One region of the Paenarthrobacter sp. R1 genome, then DNA from elsewhere that is predicted to be linked to it. Evidence: riboswitches for the same ligand, from Rfam matches in the RefSeq annotation. Region 1 holds a riboswitch; each other region holds the start of a gene.

Region 1 (5,729 bases):
CCGTGGACGTGGCTTCCAAGACGGTCACCGCCTACGAAGCATCGATCGTGGAGCGCACCACCGACACTCCCGAAAGCCTCGTTGCCGCCTACCCCCGGGTGGCAGCCGTGAAAACGATCGTGGACAAGGCCTTGGCTGACGCCAAAGAGATCGGCAACCAGCCGGTAGGGGTAGTGACCGCTGATATCACCACGGCGTTCACGCCGGACCCCGAAGGCGGCGCCCCCAAGCGGGACGACCGCGCGAGCGAGTCCACGTTGGGCAACCTCGTGGCGGACTCACTGGTGGACACGCTCAAGGCGCCGGAACTGGGTGCAGCGGAGATCGGCGTCGTTAATCCCGGCGGGCTCCGCAACGAGCTGTACTACGCCCCGGACGGAACCATCACCTATGCCGAGGCGAACGCGGTGCTGCCGTTCGTCAACAATCTCTGGACGACGTCCCTTACTGGCGCGCAGTTCAAGACGCTCCTGGAACAGCAGTGGCAGACCAACCCCGACGGAACGGTACCGAGCCGCCCGTACCAGCAGTTGGGCTTGTCCAAGAACGTCAACTACACCTACGACGCCGCCCGCCCGACAGGTGAGCGCGTCACCGGGATCTGGGTGGACGGTACGCCGATCGATCCGGCCAAGCAGTACAGGATCGGTACCTTCAGCTTCCTAGCCACCGGCGGTGACAACTTCCGCGTCTTCCAGGAAGGCAGCAACACCAAGGACACCGGGCTGGTGGACCGGGATGCGTGGATCAAGTACCTCCAGGCGCACAACCCGGTATCGCCCGACTTCGCGCGCCGTTCCGTAGCTGTTGCCAACACAACAGCCAGCGACGTCACGGCCGGAGATGCCCTGAGCCTGGCCGTTTCCAAGCTGGACCTGACGTCCATCGGCAGCCCGGCGAACAAGACCCTCAAGGCCTCGTTCGTCGACGCCGCAGGCACCACCGTGGAGTTGGGCGATGTTCCGGTGACCTCCGGTGCCGCGAACGTCAACGTCACGGTTCCCGCCACAGCAGCAGCCGGTACCGCGACGCTGGTGCTCACCGCCGTCGAAACCGGCACCACGGTCAAGGTCCTGGTCACGGTGGCGGAGAGCGTCCCGAATCCGCCGCAATGCACGGCACCGGCCAAACCATCCAAGTGGTACGACATTGCGGGCTGGCTCCGCTACGCCATCGCCTGGTTGGAATATCAGAGGTGCCTGAGGGGCTGACAAACCCCGGTTGGCAGTGAAGGGGCCAGGCCCCGCGTCCGTGTGGTCGCGGGGCCTGGCTTTTTGTGTCCTACTTGCGTGCGGGTTCAGGCTCGGGAAGCCGTTCAGCGTCCTCTTGCAGGCTCGCGCGGAAAGCTTCAAACCGGGCCACGTGGGCCGGCCGGCGGCGCAGGATGGCCCACGCGATGCCCAACGCCACGAACCACACCGGCGTGACAAGCAGCGCCATGAGGGTGTCCGGCTGCGTGGTCAATGCCCACATGATGAACCCGAAGAACGCGAAGACCACCCAAACCATCACAACACCGCCGGGCATCTTGAACGCGGAGCCATCGTGCAGTTGCGGACGACGCTTCCGGAAGGCGAGGTAGCTCGCCAGGATGATCGACCAGACGAACACGAAGCACACGGCCGACACCGTGGTGACCATGTCGAAGGCCTTGCCAACGTCCTGGCCGGCGTACATGAGGACGACGCCGGAGAGCAGCAGCACGCAGGAAAGGAACAGCGCGTTGCGGGGTACTTTGCGTCCGGAGAGCGCACTGAAGACTGCGGGCGCGTCGCCTTCCTGCGCCAAGCCGTAAACCATGCGGGACGTGGAGTAGATCCCGGAGTTCGCGGAGGACATCGCCGAGCTCAACACCACGAGGTTGACGATCGTGGCTGCGGCCCCAAGCCCGGCAAGCGAGAACATGGCGATGAAAGGGCTGTGGCCGGCCGCGAACTGCGTCCACGGAGTAACGGACATCAGGATGATGAGGGCGCCTACGTAGAAGAGCAGCACACGGATGGGAATGGAGTTGATGGCCTTGGGAAGGTTTTTCTCCGGATCCTTCGCTTCGGCAGCGGTGGTTCCCACCAGTTCAATACCCACGAACGCGAAGACTGCGATCTGGAAACCGGCCACGAACCCCATGAATTCGTTGGGGAAGAAGCCTCCATGGGACCAGAGGTTGGTGAAGCTGGCAGGGCCGGCATCGGACTGGAAGCCACTGAAGATCATGAACAGGCCCACGATGATGAGCGCCGCAATGGCCACGATCTTGATGAGGGCGAACCAGAATTCCGTCTCGCCGAAGGCCTTCACGGTTGCCAGGTTCAAGAGCAGGAGGATGCCGATCGTGATGAGTCCGGGAATCCAGAGGGGCAAGCCCGGCCACAGCTCTTCCGAGTAGCCGGCTATCGCAATGACGTCCGCGATGCCCGTGATAACCCAGCAGAACCAATACGTCCATCCAGTGAAGAATCCCGCCCACGGACCCAGAAGGTCTGCGGCGAAGTCGCTGAAGGACTTGTAGTTCAGGTTGCTCAACAGCAACTCGCCCATGGCCCGCATGACGAAGAACAGCATGAAGCCGATGATCATGTAGACGAAAATGACGGAGGGCCCGGCGGCGGAGATGGTTTTCCCGGAGCCCATGAACAGGCCGGTTCCGATGGCACCGCCAATGGCGATCAGTTGGATGTGGCGGTTGCTGAGTTGCCGTTCGAGGTGGGGCTCATGGTTGTTGTCTGTTGGCGGGCGCTGAATCGTCATGAGGAACTCCATTGTTCAGGCGGCACCGGAATGCCACGATGATTCGGGTTCCTCCCCGCTCTGTCATTGACCTGAGAGTTTCCGCGTGCCTGCAGGCAGGAACGCTTGCACCTTCGGTGAGCCCGGTGGGAACCGTGCTTCTTTCCAGAGTTGCCTCGCCGCGGCGGTACAGGGTGCCTGAGAGATTCCTGGGGAGGGTTTGCTCCTACGGCGCCTGACGGGATGTACCGGCAGGACTCTCCCGCCGCGGATCACTAGCGCGCATCACCAGCCGGTGACGCAGATCACACACTAGCGAAGGGCGGGCACCCGCTGCAAACGCCCGGCATCCACGGTCGTCATAAAAGGGGTTAAAGCCCCAGGATGCTCCGCGCGATCTCGTCGGCGTCGCGCAGCGTCCGCTGTCCGCTGGTGTAGGCCTGGCCCGTTGCCGGTTTCGCCTCGGCAGCGATGGCGGTCCCCCACTGGGTTGCCGACAGCTGAAGGCCCAGCACGTACAAACCCTCGGTTACCGAGCCGTTCGCGGCCACGGGCCGGTAAGGATGTGGTTCCACATCCAGGCCGGTGGTCTGCACCGGCGTCCCCTCGACGCTCATCATGATCTTGGTTCGCACCAGGCCGTCCTCCATGAGCTGTTCCAGCAACGGGGAGACGTTGATACCCACCCGGTTGGCGGGCGACATCGCTTCAATCAGGGTCCTCGCCTGCACGGGCGCATCCCGCACCCAGGGCGAAAAGGCGCGGAAGACCTTGGCGTTTCGGTCCACGCTGAATTTCGGGTCCGGCCCCACGAAACTCACGACGCCGGCACGCGCCAAGGCGGCCAGCTGCTCCGAACGAAGTGCGGGAGGCCCGCTGGCCAGTCCCTCGACGAAGGATTCGAACCAGCCGCGCAGCTCCGCCACCCACGACTCATCCGTGATTCCACCGTCCGCCACCACGGTCTTAAGGATCGCGCGGCCCGTATGGAGTGCGCCGATCGCCATCTTCACAGGATCGGCTTCGCCGAGCTCCGAACGCAGGGCATCATCATCCAGGTAATCGGTGATGGCCTTGTCCAACTCGCGGCGGGAGGCGAAGGTCCGGCCCGCCAACGGGGCGGCGAGCGCCCGAAGGTTCAGCCGGCGCGAAGCCACCACGTGTTTTTCGACCAGCGCCCCCACTTCGGTTTCCCAGTTGCCCGTTGCGTGCGCATGCGGCTGCAGCGCGTCCTCCAGGTCGGCCAGGAATTGGGCCGAGTCCCGGATCGCGGCCGGTTGGGACCGTGCCAACGTTGCGTAGTACGCCCACAACGCGTCCCGGTGCAGGAGCGGCCACAGATCATGGTCGAAGCCGGGCTGGATCCCCGCAGCCCGGAAGCGGTCGACGGCGGCTTCCGTCAGGTAGCGGAGGGTGATGCTCGTGGCGTAGTAGCCGGACAGCCCGGCTTTGGCCCGGTACGGGGTGCCTCGCCTGGACGCTGCGATGATTTTCGGTTCGCGCCCGGAAGCACGGTACTCCAGGGCGCCGGTACCCGGGGCGACGGCGTCCACGAATTTGCCGCCGCGGCCCTCGGTCAGCTGCCCCATGACGTCGAAGAAGTTCAGGCCCATTCCCCGGACCAGCACGGGTTCGTTGTCCGGCACTATGGACCAGTCCACGTCGGCCGGAGGCGCCGGAGGGAAGTACAGCAGTCCGTGTTCTTCGGCGGCCACCTGGAAGGAGCGTTGCTCGGGGTTCAGGCGGGCTTCAATGTGGCCAAGGGCGAGCACCACCGAATCGACGGTGAGGGTACCGCCGTCGGCCAGTTCGACGTCGAACGCCTTACCCGCCGGGCGGGCCGCCACCGCCGACGTTTCATGGAAGGTGACGTCCACGCCGTCGGGCACCCGCTGGAGCAGCTCAGCCAGCGTCTGCTGCAGGTAACGCCCGTACAGGGCGCGGCTCGGGAAGTTGTCGGACGCCAGCGCGGACAACTCGGCCTTCTCGGCGTCGCTGAGTCCCTGGCCGTCACGACGCCGGGTCACGCGCCATTCGTCGAACGAACCGCCCGCCAGAGGCGGGGCAAGCTCCGGTTCCTGGGGAATCAGGGTGGGATAGAACGACTGCGTGTTCATCAGGTACAGCCGGGACTGCCCGGGCTGCCAAACGTGCCCCGAACCGGCCGGATAGGGGTCAATGACGTGGATGTGGAGCGTGCTTCCGCCGTTCCCTGCCGCCGCCCGGTTCGCGAGCAACCGCTCAAGGACGCTGGTACCCCTGGGACCAGCCCCGACAAGGGCAACACGGTTGGTTTGGGAAGTAGCCACGCTCAAGCTTAACTTCTGCATGACTTGCTTCCCTTTTACCTGTGTTGCTTGGATGGGGCGATGACCACCACAGCAGCTGATCAATCGCCCTTGCCCGAAGAACGCGAGCAGCCAGGGCCCCGCCACGCCGACGTCGCACCCGAGCCAACGGATGAGTTTGTCTGGTTGGAGGACATCCACGGCGAAGAACAGCTGGCATGGGTCCGTGAACAAAACGCCCGAACCGAAGAACTCCTGGAAGACGCCGGATACGCGGCGGTGGAAGCGGGCATCCTGGAGGTCCTGGACTCCACCGACCGCATCGCCATGGTGAACAAGCGGGGGGACTTCTACTACAACTTCTGGAAGGACCGGGAACACCCCAAGGGCCTCTGGCGCCGCACCACGTGGGAGAGCTACCTCTCCGACGCACCGGACTGGGACGAGCTGCTGGATGTGGACGCCTTGGCAGCCTCCGAAGGTATCGAGTGGGTGTTCCACGGGGCCGGCTTCCTTCGCCCGTCCGACGGTTCCGACTACCGGCTCGCCATGGTTTCCCTCTCCCCCGACGGCGGCGACGCCAACCGGTACCGCGAATTCGACCTCGCCACCAGGACGTTCGTGGACCCGGCCGATGGTGGCTTTGACCTACCCACCGCGAAGGGCCATGTCAGCTGGCTCGATGCAGACACTCTCCTGGTCTCCAGCACCGCC
Region 2 (5,729 bases), 1.2 Mb from region 1:
GTAGCCGCGGATCGCCAGCAGGCCGGCAAGCTCACCCTGGGACCCCGCGTTCGGCTGGATGGAGACCTGGTCGTAACCCGTGATCTCCGTCAGGTCAGCTTCCAGGCCAGAGATCAGCTCACGCCAGCCCTCAGTCTGGGAATCCGGAGCGAACGGGTGGATGGAGGCGAACTCGGGCCAGGAAATGGCTTCCATCTCCGCCGTGGCGTTCAGCTTCATGGTGCACGAACCCAGCGGGATCATGGTGCGGTCCAGCGCCAGGTCCCGGTCGGACAGCTTGCGGATGTAGCGCAACAGCTGCGTCTCGGAACGGTGCGTGCTGAACACGGGGTGCTGCAGGAAGTCGGAGGTGCGGAGCACGTCCGAGGCCAGTTCGAACCCTGCCGCGTCCCCGACCGGACCAGCGCCGAAGGCGACGGCAACCGCGGAGAGGACCTCCGGCGTCGTGGTTTCATCAACGGAAACACCCACGGTGTCCTCGTCGATGCGGCGGAGGTTGATGCCACGTGCTTCGGCGGCACCGATCACCTTGCTTGCCTTGCCCGGGACGCGGACGGTGAGGGTGTCGAAGAACGAATCAGAGACGAGTTCGCGGCCGGCCTTCTGCAGTGCCGTGGCCAGAACGCGAGCGTGGCCGTGCACAGTCTCGGCGATCGCCTTGAGTCCGTCCGGACCGTGGTACACCGCGTACATCGAGGCAACGATCGCGAGCAGGGCCTGTGCCGTGCAGATGTTGGACGTGGCCTTTTCGCGGCGGATGTGCTGCTCGCGGGTCTGCAGGGCGAGGCGGTAGGCAGGAACGCCGGCGTTGTCCTTGGACACACCAACGATGCGGCCCGGGAGGGTGCGCTCCATGCCCTGGCGGACGGCCATGTAAGCGGCGTGCGGGCCACCGAAGAACAGCGGAACGCCGAAGCGCTGCGCGGTTCCGACGGCGATGTCCGCACCCTGCTCGCCCGGGGGCGTGATGAGGGTGAGTGCCAGCAGGTCGGCGGCAACGGTGACCAGTGCACCGCGCTCCTTCGCGGACGCGATCACGGGGGCGTGGTTGAACACCCGGCCCGAGACGCCCGGCTGCTGGAGGACGACGCCGTTGATGTCGCCGTCGGGCAGTCCTGCGGAGAGGTCCGCAACCTCCACCTCGAAGCCGAGCGCTTCTGCGCGGCCCTTCACGATCGCAATGGTCTGCGGGAACAGGTCGGCGTCCAGGACGGTCTTGCCGTCCTTCGCGGTCTTGTCCTTGTTGGCGCGGCGCATGAGCAGCACGGCCTCGGCAACGGCGGTGGCTTCGTCAAGGAGGGAAGCGTTGGCGATCGGAAGGCCAGTGAGGTCCTGGACCATGGTCTGGAAGTTCAGGAGTGCTTCGAGGCGGCCCTGGGAAATTTCGGGCTGGTACGGAGTGTAGGCGGTGTACCAGGCCGGGGACTCAAGGATGTTGCGGCGGATCACCGGGGGCGTGATGGTGTCGTAGTAGCCCTGGCCGATCATCTGGACGGCAGTCTTGTTTTTGGCCGCGAGCTTGCGGAGTTCGGCCAGGACCTGGGTCTCGCTGAGGGCCTTTTGCAGGGTCAGCGGCGAGGACTGGCGGATGGAATCGGGGACCGCAACGTCAACCAGGCCATCAACGGAGTCGTAGCCGATGGCCTTGAGCATGGTGTCGATATCGGCCTGGCGGCGGGCGCCGATATGCCGGTCCGCGAACGCGGTTGGGGAGGATTGAACAGTCAAGAGGAACTCCAGGATTCAGGCGCCCGCTGAGCGCCATGGTGAATATGGGTCCTCCCCGCTCTGTATTGGACCTGAGAGATTCCGTGGACTTGGTTGCCCACTTGCACCGTCGGTGAGCCCGGTTGCCCGGACTGCTTTCCAGAGTTGCCTCGCCGCGGCGGTACATGGGCCTGAGAGATTCCTGGGGAGGATTTGCTCCTACGGCGCCTGACTGGATGTACCCGGCAGGACTCTCCCGCCGCAGATCAAAAGCGTGTGCGCCACCTCGGTGACACGCTTCACACCATAGCGGGTGATCGCGAAGAAAGGCAAGACGCGCAGGTCAGGGCGGTTGGGAAGTGCTAGAGCGTCCCCCTCAGGGCGGCGGGAAGTGATAGAGCGTCCGAAGGTCCGTTGCTCTATCACTTCCCCTCCCCTTTTCCGGGTTGCTCCAAGGCTTCACATTTCGGAACCGCGCGCAAATCCATTTGAGTTAGGTTAGGCATACCTTCTATCTTGCCTTGGTGAGTATTCAGCCGGATTTGGCCGGAGTCGCCTTTGCCGCCCACTTGGCATCGTTTGGAGACCGGCCCGCAGTACACCTCGGATCAGACACAGTGAGCTACGCCCAACTGGCCTGGCGCGTCCAGGAGATGGCGGCGTCGTTTGGCAGCGCCCGCCGCTTGGTCGCCCTCGAGGCCGACAACACGCTGTCGTCGTTGACGGTGTACCTGGCAGCCCTCTCGTCGGGCCATCCGCTGCTCATCCTTCCCTCCGGCGGAGGCCCTGCCGTTGAGTCGCTGCTGGCGGCTTACGAGCCGGATCTCATTGCGCGCTCCGTCGACGGTGGAACAACCCTTGAAGAACGCCGCTCCGGGAGCAAGCACGATCTCCATCCCGAACTCGCCCTGCTGCTGAGCACGTCGGGCTCAACCGGATCACCCAAACTGGTCCGCATCTCCGCAGCATCGGTGCAGGCGAATGCGCAGGCCATTGCGCAGTACCTGCATCTCCGTCCGGCGGACACGGCGGCCACCACGCTTCCCCTGTCCTACTGCTACGGCATGAGCGTCGTGAACAGCCACCTCCTGGTGGGTGCCTCAATTGCCCTCACGGATCTGTCCGTGGTTGATCCGTGCTTCTGGGAGCTGATGCGGTCGCGGTCTGTCACGTCTTTCGCCGCGGTTCCCTACACCTTCGACCTGCTCGAACGCGTGGGCTTCGAAACCATGGAGCTGCCCAGCCTCCGGTACATCACCCAGGCGGGCGGACGCCTGGACCCTGCCCGCGTGCGCCGTTATGCGCAGCTCGGCCAGGAGCGTGGCTGGGACCTCTTTGTGATGTACGGCCAGACCGAAGCGACAGCACGGATGGCGTACCTTCCCCCGGATGAGGCCGCTGATAACCCCAACGCCATAGGGGTCCCCATTCCCGGAGGATCCTTCCGGCTGGAGCCCGTGCCCGGCCTGGATGAGAGCGAGCTCGTCTACTCCGGGCCGAACGTCATGCTGGGTTACGCCGAGCAGCCATCTGACCTCGCCCGGGGACGGGACATCACCGAGCTCCGCACGGGCGACCTCGCACGCAGGGGGCCGGGAGGCTTGTACCAGATCGTCGGGCGGCGGAGTCGCTTCGTGAAGATCGTGGGGCTGCGCGTTGACCTGGGACGGGTCGAGAAAATCCTGGCTGATTACGGCGTCACGGCAGCAGTTGCCGGCTCCGACAGTGGCCTCGTGGCCGCGGTCGAAGGCAAGCATGAACTCTCCATTCTCGCGAAGACCGTGGCGCAGGACCTTGGCATACCCCGGGCGGCGTTGACCCTCTGCTCAGTCGACTCGATTCCACGGCTGGTCAACGGAAAGACGGATTACCCTGCCGTCCTCGCCTTGGCATCGCAGGAGCCGCAAAGGAACCCGGAGCTTCCATCCGCAAAAGCCTGCGATGACCCCAAGACCATTTTTGCCGATGTTCTTGAGCGGACCGACGTCAAGGAAACGGACACGTTCGTCTCATTGGGCGGCGATTCGCTCTCCTACGTAGCCGCGTCGGTCCGGCTGGAAAGTGCCTTGGGCTACCTTCCCGACGGGTGGCACCTGATGCCGGTGTGCGAACTGACTCCCAAAGAACCGGAAGCGAAGCCAGCAGGGCTCAACAAGGCGGGACCCAACCCACAGCCGGGGACGGCGCCGCAGCGTCGCAGGTTGATTGCGCGCATGGAGACCGGGATCGTCCTGCGGGCAGTGGCCATCATCTTCATCGTTTCCACCCATGTGGGCCTCTTCGACTGGGAAGGGACGGCCCACGTCCTGATAGCGGTGGCTGGATACAACTTTGCCCGGTTCCAACTGTCGGGCCCACGCCGGGAACGGCTCAAACGGCAACTGAAGGCGGTGGCACGGATCGCCCTGCCCAGCATGGCGGTGATCGGCGTGGCCTTCGCCACCACGGACGACTACGGTTGGCACAACATTTTCCTGCTCAACACGTTGGTGGGGCCCCAAGGCTGGACCGACATGTCGCGCTTCTGGTTCATTGAGATCCTGGTGCATATCCTGGTGGGCCTGGCGGCGCTGCTGGCCATCCCCGCACTGGACAGGGCACAGCGCAGGTGGCCGTGGCTGCTTCCACTCAGCCTCGCGGCGATTGACCTGCTCCAACGCTTCGATGTGATCGAACTCCCCTACCCCGGGCAGGGGCCCGTCCTATGGCTTTTCGCCTTCGGGTGGGCCGCCGCTTTGTCCAAGACGTGGTGGCAACGCTCGGCCATGACCCTCGTGGCGCTGCTGACCATTCCGGGATCGTTCTCCAGCGAACCCCGCAGCGCCACGGTCCTGGTGGGGTTCCTCATCCTGCTCTGGATAACCACCCTGCCTGTGCCGCGGGGCCTTCACCGGATAACTGCGTTGCTGGCCACGTCTTCCATGTACATCTACGTGACGCATTGGCTTGTTTATCCACTGTTCGCCGAGGCCAGCCTCGGCCTGGCAGTTGCGGCGTCGCTGGCCGGTGGCATCGCCTACTGGGCGTTTGCCACGAGGGCCATGGGCGCTGCCGAAAGGTGGCTTGGCCGCCGTCGACCTTCACGTGCCTCCACCGCGGAGGCCGTCGCGTGACATCGCCCTGATACTTGCGGGTGGTAGTTTGTTCTCTGCTTTGAGCGATGAGCACCGACTGATCAGAGGACATGACATGTTTAAGGGTTTCAAGGACTTCATTCTCCGCGGCAACGTGATCGAGCTGGCGATCGCCGTCGTCATTGGCAGCGCCTTCACCGCACTGGTGGGCGCGTTCACCAACAACATCATCAACCCGGTGATCGCAGCGGCCGGCGGCGTCAACGCCGATGGCCTGGGCTTCCGGATTTGGCCTGACAACGAGGCCACCTTCGTGAACCTGGGGGCCGTCCTGACCGCCCTCGTGACGTTTCTGATCACCGCTGCCGTGGTCTATTTCATCTTTGTGGCGCCCATGAACAAGATCAACTCCATGGTCAAGGACCGCCTGTCCACCGAGGAGCCCGAGGAAGAGCCGCTGCCTGCCGACACTGCCCTGCTGGCCGAGATCCGCGACCTGCTCAAGGAAGCAAACGGCCGCGGGAACCGCGACCTGGACAACGACCCCATCCGCTAAAGAGCAAAGCACGACGGCGGCCCGGCAGCTGGCATACCCAGGCCGGGTTAAGCCCAACTCAGCAGAAGGGCCGGTATCCCAAGCGGCCCAGAACCGCCGGCTCAGCTCCACCAAGATCCTGCCCAGTACCTCAACGAAAGCCCGGTGAACCTACCAAGGTTCGCCGGGTTTTCGCATGTCGGAAGCGGAGTCGCAGCAATCGATAAGCGCTGAACCGTCCACCGCAGAAACCGTCGGTCACAATTTGCCGGAAGACTGGGTATACCAAACCCCTTGACAGTGGCCCCCGCCACACCTAACTTTGATTTTGGGATCCCAAAACGGGATCCCAAAAGATCCACCACCGGCTGCGGGCACGTTCCACCGAAGAGCAGGCACCGCAACAGTTGCCG
Region 3 (5,729 bases), 230 kb from region 1:
GCCAGACCGGCCGGAACGAGCTCGCCTTCCTCGGCGACGGCGGAGATGGCCTGCCACAGCGCGGCGGCGGATTCGTTGGGCACGAAGATCTCGAACCCGTCCTCGCCGGTGTAACCGGTGCGTGCCAGGAGAAGATCCTGCCCACTCCCGGCCACCAGGAAGGTCACCTCGACTGCCGCGTAGTACTTCAGGTCCGTGACCAGCGAGTGCTGTGAGGCCGGGACCAAACGCAGCAGGATCGCTTCCGCAAGCGGCCCCTGAACGGCGATCAACGACGTCGACGATGAAGCATCCTCAACAAGCACGTCATAGCCCGCGGCGCGCTGCAGCAGCTCAGCAGCGACCACGAAGGCATTGCCTGCGTTCGGAACCACCAGGAACTTGTCGGCGCCGCGACGGTAGACGATCAGGTCATCGATGATGCCGCCATCTTCCTGGCAGATCAGCGAGTACTTGGCTTTGCCCTCGGCCATGGCGGAGATCTTGCCTACCAGCGCGTAGTCCAGGAACTCTGCTGCCTGCGGCCCGGTGACCCAGACTTCGCCCATGTGGGAGAGGTCGAACAGGCCGGCGGACTTCCGGACGGCGTGGTGTTCGGCGAGCTCGGAAGTGTATTTGAGCGGCATCTGCCAGCCACCGAAATCGGTGAAGGAGGCGCCGAGCTTCTTGTGCTCCTCGTAGAGGGCCGTGTGCTTCTCAGTCATTTTCCGGATCCCCTTAGTTCTCGAAGTCTTCGATCGGAGGGCATGAACAAACGAGGTTGCGGTCGCCTGCTGCGCCATCGATGCGGCCCACCGGCGGGAAGTACTTGTCCTGCTTCAAGTGGTGGACGGGGAAGGCGGCCTGCTCACGCGGGTAGGCGCGGTCCCAATCGGAGCTTACGACGGCGGCTGCCGTGTGGGGTGCCCGGCGAAGCGGGGAATCCTGCACGGAGAAGTCGCCATGTGCTACCTGATCGATTTCCTTGCGGATGGTGATCATGGCTTCGATGAAGCGGTCGATCTCGGCCAGGTCCTCGGATTCGGTGGGCTCAACCATGAGGGTGCCGGCGACCGGGAACGCCAGGGTGGGTGCGTGGAAGCCGAAGTCGATGAGGCGCTTGGCCACGTCCTCGGCCGTAACCCCGGTCTTGGCCGTCAGCTCGCGGAGGTCCAGGATGCACTCGTGGGCGACCAAGCCTGCTTCGCCTGTGTAGAGCACCGGGAAGTAGTCGTTGAGGCGGGCTGCGATGTAGTTGGCAGCCAGCAGGGCGGACTTGGTTGCTTCGGTCAGTCCTTCGCCGCCCATGAGCTTCACGTAAGCCCAGGAGATGGGGAGCACGCCGGCCGAACCAAAGCGCGATGCCGAAATCGGAACGTCATTGCCTTCGGTCCATGATGCGGCGTTGCCGGGCATGAACGGGGCCAGGTGGGCCTTCGCAGCAACGGGGCCGACGCCCGGCCCGCCACCGCCGTGGGGGATGCAGAAGGTCTTGTGCAGGTTCAGGTGGGACACGTCGCCGCCGAACTTGCCCGGCTGCGCCAAACCGACCAGTGCATTGAGGTTTGCACCGTCGATGTAGACCTGGCCACCGGCTTCGTGGACAGCGTCGCAGACTTCCCGCACGTCGGCGTCGTAGACACCGTGGGTGGACGGGTAGGTGATCATGATGGCCGACAAGACGTCACGGTTCGCCTCGATCTTGGCTTGGAGGTCGGCGTGGTCGATGGTGCCGTCGGCTGCCGTGGCAACTACCACAACCTTCATGCCCGCGAGCACGGCGGACGCTGCGTTGGTCCCGTGAGCCGAAGCAGGGATGAGGCAGACGTTGCGCTGCTGGTCTCCGCGGGAGTGGTGGTAGCCGCGGATCGCCAGCAGGCCGGCAAGCTCACCCTGGGACCCCGCGTTCGGCTGGATGGAGACCTGGTCGTAACCCGTGATCTCCGTCAGGTCAGCTTCCAGGCCAGAGATCAGCTCACGCCAGCCCTCGGTCTGGGAATCCGGAGCGAACGGGTGGATGGAGGCGAACTCGGGCCAGGAAATGGCTTCCATCTCCGCCGTGGCGTTCAGCTTCATGGTGCACGAACCCAGCGGAATCATGGTCCGGTCCAGCGCGAGGTCGCGATCGGAGAGCTTGCGGATGTAGCGCAACAGCTGCGTTTCGGAGCGGTGGGTGTTGAACACGGGGTGCTGCAGGTACTCACTGGAGCGCTCAACGGAAGCCTCCAGCGCAAAGCCCTCTGCGGACTCAACCGCGGAGGCACCGAAAACTTCAAGGACACTGCCGACGATGTCAGTTGTTGTTGTCTCATCCACGGAGATACCCACGGTGTCCCCGTCGATTCCACGCAGGTTGATGCCACGCTCTTCGGCAGCAGCGACGAGCTCGGCGCCGCGGCCCGGAACGCGAACCGTGATGGTGTCGAAGAAGGACCCGTGCAGGACCTCGACGCCGGCAGCCTTCAGTGAGGCCGCAAGGGTGCGCGCGTGGTGGTGGGCGGTCTCGGCGATGGCCTTCAGGCCTTCGGGGCCGTGGTAGACGGCATACATCGAGGCGACGATGGCAAGGAGTGCCTGCGCCGTGCAGATGTTGGACGTGGCCTTTTCGCGGCGGATGTGCTGCTCGCGGGTCTGCAGCGCCAAGCGGTAGGCGGGGACACCGGCGTCGTCCTTGGAAACGCCCACCAGACGGCCGGGCATGGAACGCTCCAGCCCCTTCTGGACTGCCATGTAAGCGGCGTGCGGGCCGCCGAAGAACAGCGGAACACCCAGTCGCTGGGCGGAGCCGACGGCGATGTCCGCACCCTGTTCACCCGGAGGGGTGATGAGCGTGAGGGAAAGAAGGTCGGCAGCAACCGTCACCAGCGCGCCCCGCTCTTTCGCCTCGGCGATGACGGCGGAGTGGTCGAAGACACGGCCGGAGACGCCGGGCTGCTGGAGGACGACGCCGTTGATGTCGCCGTCGGGCAGTCCCGCGGAGAGGTCCGCAACCTCCACCTCGAAGCCGAGCGCCTCAGCGCGGCCCTTCACGATCGCGATGGTCTGCGGCAGGCAGTCTGCGTCGAGGACGGTCTTGCCATCCTGGACGGCTTTGTTCTTGTTGGCACGGCGCATCATCAGCACGGCTTCAGCGACTGCGGTGGCTTCGTCAAGGAGCGAAGCATTGGCGATCGGCAGGCCAACGAGGTCCTGCACCATGGTCTGGAAGTTCAGCAGCGCTTCGAGGCGGCCCTGGGAAATTTCCGGCTGGTAGGGCGTGTAGGCGGTGTACCAGGCCGGCGACTCGAGAATGTTGCGGCGGATAACCGGCGGCGTGATGGTGTCGTAGTAGCCCTGGCCGATCATCTGGACAGCAGTCTTGTTCTTGGAAGCAAGCTTGCGGAGTTCAGCAAGGACCTCCACCTCGCTCAGCGCGTTCTGCAGCGTCAGGGCAACGTCCTGGCGGATGTCGTTGGGAACCGCGGTGTCCACGAGGGAATCCACGGAGTCGTAGCCGATGGCCTTGAGCATGGTGTCGATATCGGCCTGGCGGCGGGCACCGATGTGCCGATCGACGAAGGCGGTGGAGGCTGAACTAACCGTCACGAAGGAACTCCATTAGTTGGGCGGCGCTTGGGTACGCCGCAGTGGCTCGGGTTCCTCCCCGCTCTGTATTGGACCTGAGAGTTTCCGCGGGTTGCCTGCGCAACGCCGCTTGCACCGTCGGTGAACACAACAATCGTCACCGCTGACGGCGGATTGCCTGCTGCTTTCCAGAGTTGCCTAGCCGCGGCGGTGCGTGGGCCTGAGAGATTCCTGGGGAGGATTTGCTCCTACGGCGCCTGCGTCACGTGCTTTGCAGGACTCTCCCGCCGCAGATCATAGGCTTATGCAGTTGTTCGCGGCCCGCTGCAAGGCGCACCACAATTGTTAATTGTCCTACGTGCCCGGCGTCGCGGCAAATAGGCGGAGCGCTACTTGCGCAGTCGCTCCAGAACCTCGAGCAGGATCCCGACGTCGGCCTCCCGCCCGGCGCTGCCGCCCGCCTGCCCGCCTTCGAACATGGCGTTGAAATAGAGTCCGTCACCCATGTAGCTGACGGCTTTGGCGACTTCCGGTCCAACGTCCTCGGCGAGCACGTCGAGCCAGCGTTGTTGGATGGCGGCAAACCTCCTCCGCGTCTCCTCGTGGGCTACCTCTGCCAAGCGGGTGGTCGCCACAAAAGCCCGGTCCATGGGCGTACCGGCCCACACTGAAGACCGGATGAAGTACGCTGCTGCGCCGTCCGGGGCCGCGATCATTTGTTCGGTGTCTTCCTCCGCCAATCGGTCGAGGCGTTCCAGCAAAGCGCTGATGAGGGCCTCCTTGTTGGGGAAGTGATAGAGGAGCCCTCCCTTGGAGACTCCGGCGCGCTTCGCGACGGCGTCGAGCGTTGCTGCCCGCTCCCCCACCTCGATCAGGAGCGCCTCGAAGGCATCCAGGACGGCATCCTTGGCAACTGGTTTTCGCGGCATGTGTCCATCATTCCCTAAACAGGCGTGTTGAGCTCTTTTGAAACTATACCGTCTGGACGGTACAGTAATATTCATGTTTTCGTCGTCCGCAACCAAAGCTCCCCGCACTTCCATCCGTCGCCTCCACGGCAGGACGGCAGCATGGCGCGACTGGACGGCCCTTGCCCTGCTCATGTTTCCGGTTCTCCTGGTGGCCGTGGACAACACCGCCCTCACCTTCGCTCTACCGGAGATCGCCCGCTCATTGGAAGTCGGGGGCATCCAGCTTCTGTGGATCGTTGACGCGTACCCGCTGGTCCTGGCTGCATTGCTGGTATCCATGGGCAACCTCGGCGACAGGATAGGACGACGGCGGCTGCTTCTGGCCGGCAGCACAGGCTTCGCTGCGGTGTCGGCTGCTACGGCGTTCGCGCCCTCGGCTGAATGGCTGATAGCCGGCCGCGCAGCCCTTGGAGTCTTCGGCGCCATGCTGATGCCCTCAACACTGTCCCTGATCAGGAACATCTTCACCGATCCGAACCGGCGCCGCCTCGCCATCGCCGTCTGGGCAGCCGGGTTCTCGGGCGGCGCAGCCCTCGGTCCCATCTTTGGGGGCTGGCTGGTGGAGCACTTCTGGTGGGGAGCTGTCTTCCTGGTGGCAGCGTTCCTGCTCCTGCCCCTGCTTGCGTTCGGCAGGATCCTCATTCCGGAGTCGAAGGACGCCAACCCTGGCCGGGTGGACGTACCAAGCATCGTCCTGTCCGTCCTCACCATGGCTCCGTTCGTCTACGGCATCAAGGAATTCGCCGTGCACGGCTTCGGGCCAACCGCGGCTTTCTTCATGCTCTTCGGCGCGGTACTGGGCGTGCTCTTCGTGCGGCGGCAGCAGCAGTTGGCCAGCCCCATGCTGGACGTGCGCCTCTTCAGCAACAAAGTGTTCAGCACGGCCATCGTCGCCAACGTGCTGTCCCTGTTCTCCATGACCGGGTTCATCTATTTCTTCGCCCAGCACCTGCAACTCATCGAAGGCCAGTCGCCCATGGAGGCCGGTATTGCCATGATCCCGGCCCTCTTGGCCACCATCGTGTCAGGGCTGGTAGTGGTGCCGCTGGTGAAGCGGATCCGCCCCGGCTTCGTGGTGGCGGGCGGCCTGGTCCTCAACGCAGTGGGGTACCTGGTGGTTGTCGTGGGCGATCACGGAAGCGGCCCGGTGTTCCTGCTCTCAGCACTGACGGTGTTGGCAGTTGGTGTGGGTGCTGCGGAGACCATCTCCAACGA

Evidence for each region. A riboswitch is a leader RNA that binds a small molecule or an ion and turns the genes downstream of it on or off. The one in region 1 is predicted to bind glycine.
Region 2: it holds a riboswitch for glycine, as region 1 does, so the genes downstream of both, gcvP (aminomethyl-transferring glycine dehydrogenase) here and cycA (D-serine/D-alanine/glycine transporter) in region 1, are expected to answer to the same signal.
Region 3: it holds a riboswitch for glycine, as region 1 does, so the genes downstream of both, gcvP (aminomethyl-transferring glycine dehydrogenase) here and cycA (D-serine/D-alanine/glycine transporter) in region 1, are expected to answer to the same signal.

The regions. Positions count from the first base shown of each region.
Region 1 covers NZ_CP127115.1:3,156,414-3,162,142, reverse strand. The annotation lists gene QN084_RS15315 (ExeM/NucH family extracellular endonuclease) at 1-1,211, shown strand, start outside; gene cycA (D-serine/D-alanine/glycine transporter) at 1,282-2,748, opposite strand; glycine riboswitch at 2,903-3,002, opposite strand; gene QN084_RS15305 (FAD/NAD(P)-binding protein) at 3,099-5,036, opposite strand; gene QN084_RS15300 (prolyl oligopeptidase family serine peptidase) at 5,097-5,729, shown strand, end outside.
Region 2 covers NZ_CP127115.1:1,963,056-1,968,784, forward strand. The annotation lists gene gcvP (aminomethyl-transferring glycine dehydrogenase) at 1-1,728, opposite strand, end outside; glycine riboswitch at 1,877-1,976, opposite strand; gene QN084_RS09535 (AMP-binding protein) at 2,232-4,820, shown strand; gene mscL (large conductance mechanosensitive channel protein MscL) at 4,897-5,337, shown strand.
Region 3 covers NZ_CP127115.1:3,386,239-3,391,967, reverse strand. The annotation lists gene gcvT (glycine cleavage system aminomethyltransferase GcvT) at 1-704, opposite strand, end outside; gene gcvP (aminomethyl-transferring glycine dehydrogenase) at 718-3,564, opposite strand; glycine riboswitch at 3,742-3,840, opposite strand; gene QN084_RS16475 (TetR/AcrR family transcriptional regulator) at 3,933-4,472, opposite strand; gene QN084_RS16470 (MFS transporter) at 4,546-5,729, shown strand, end outside.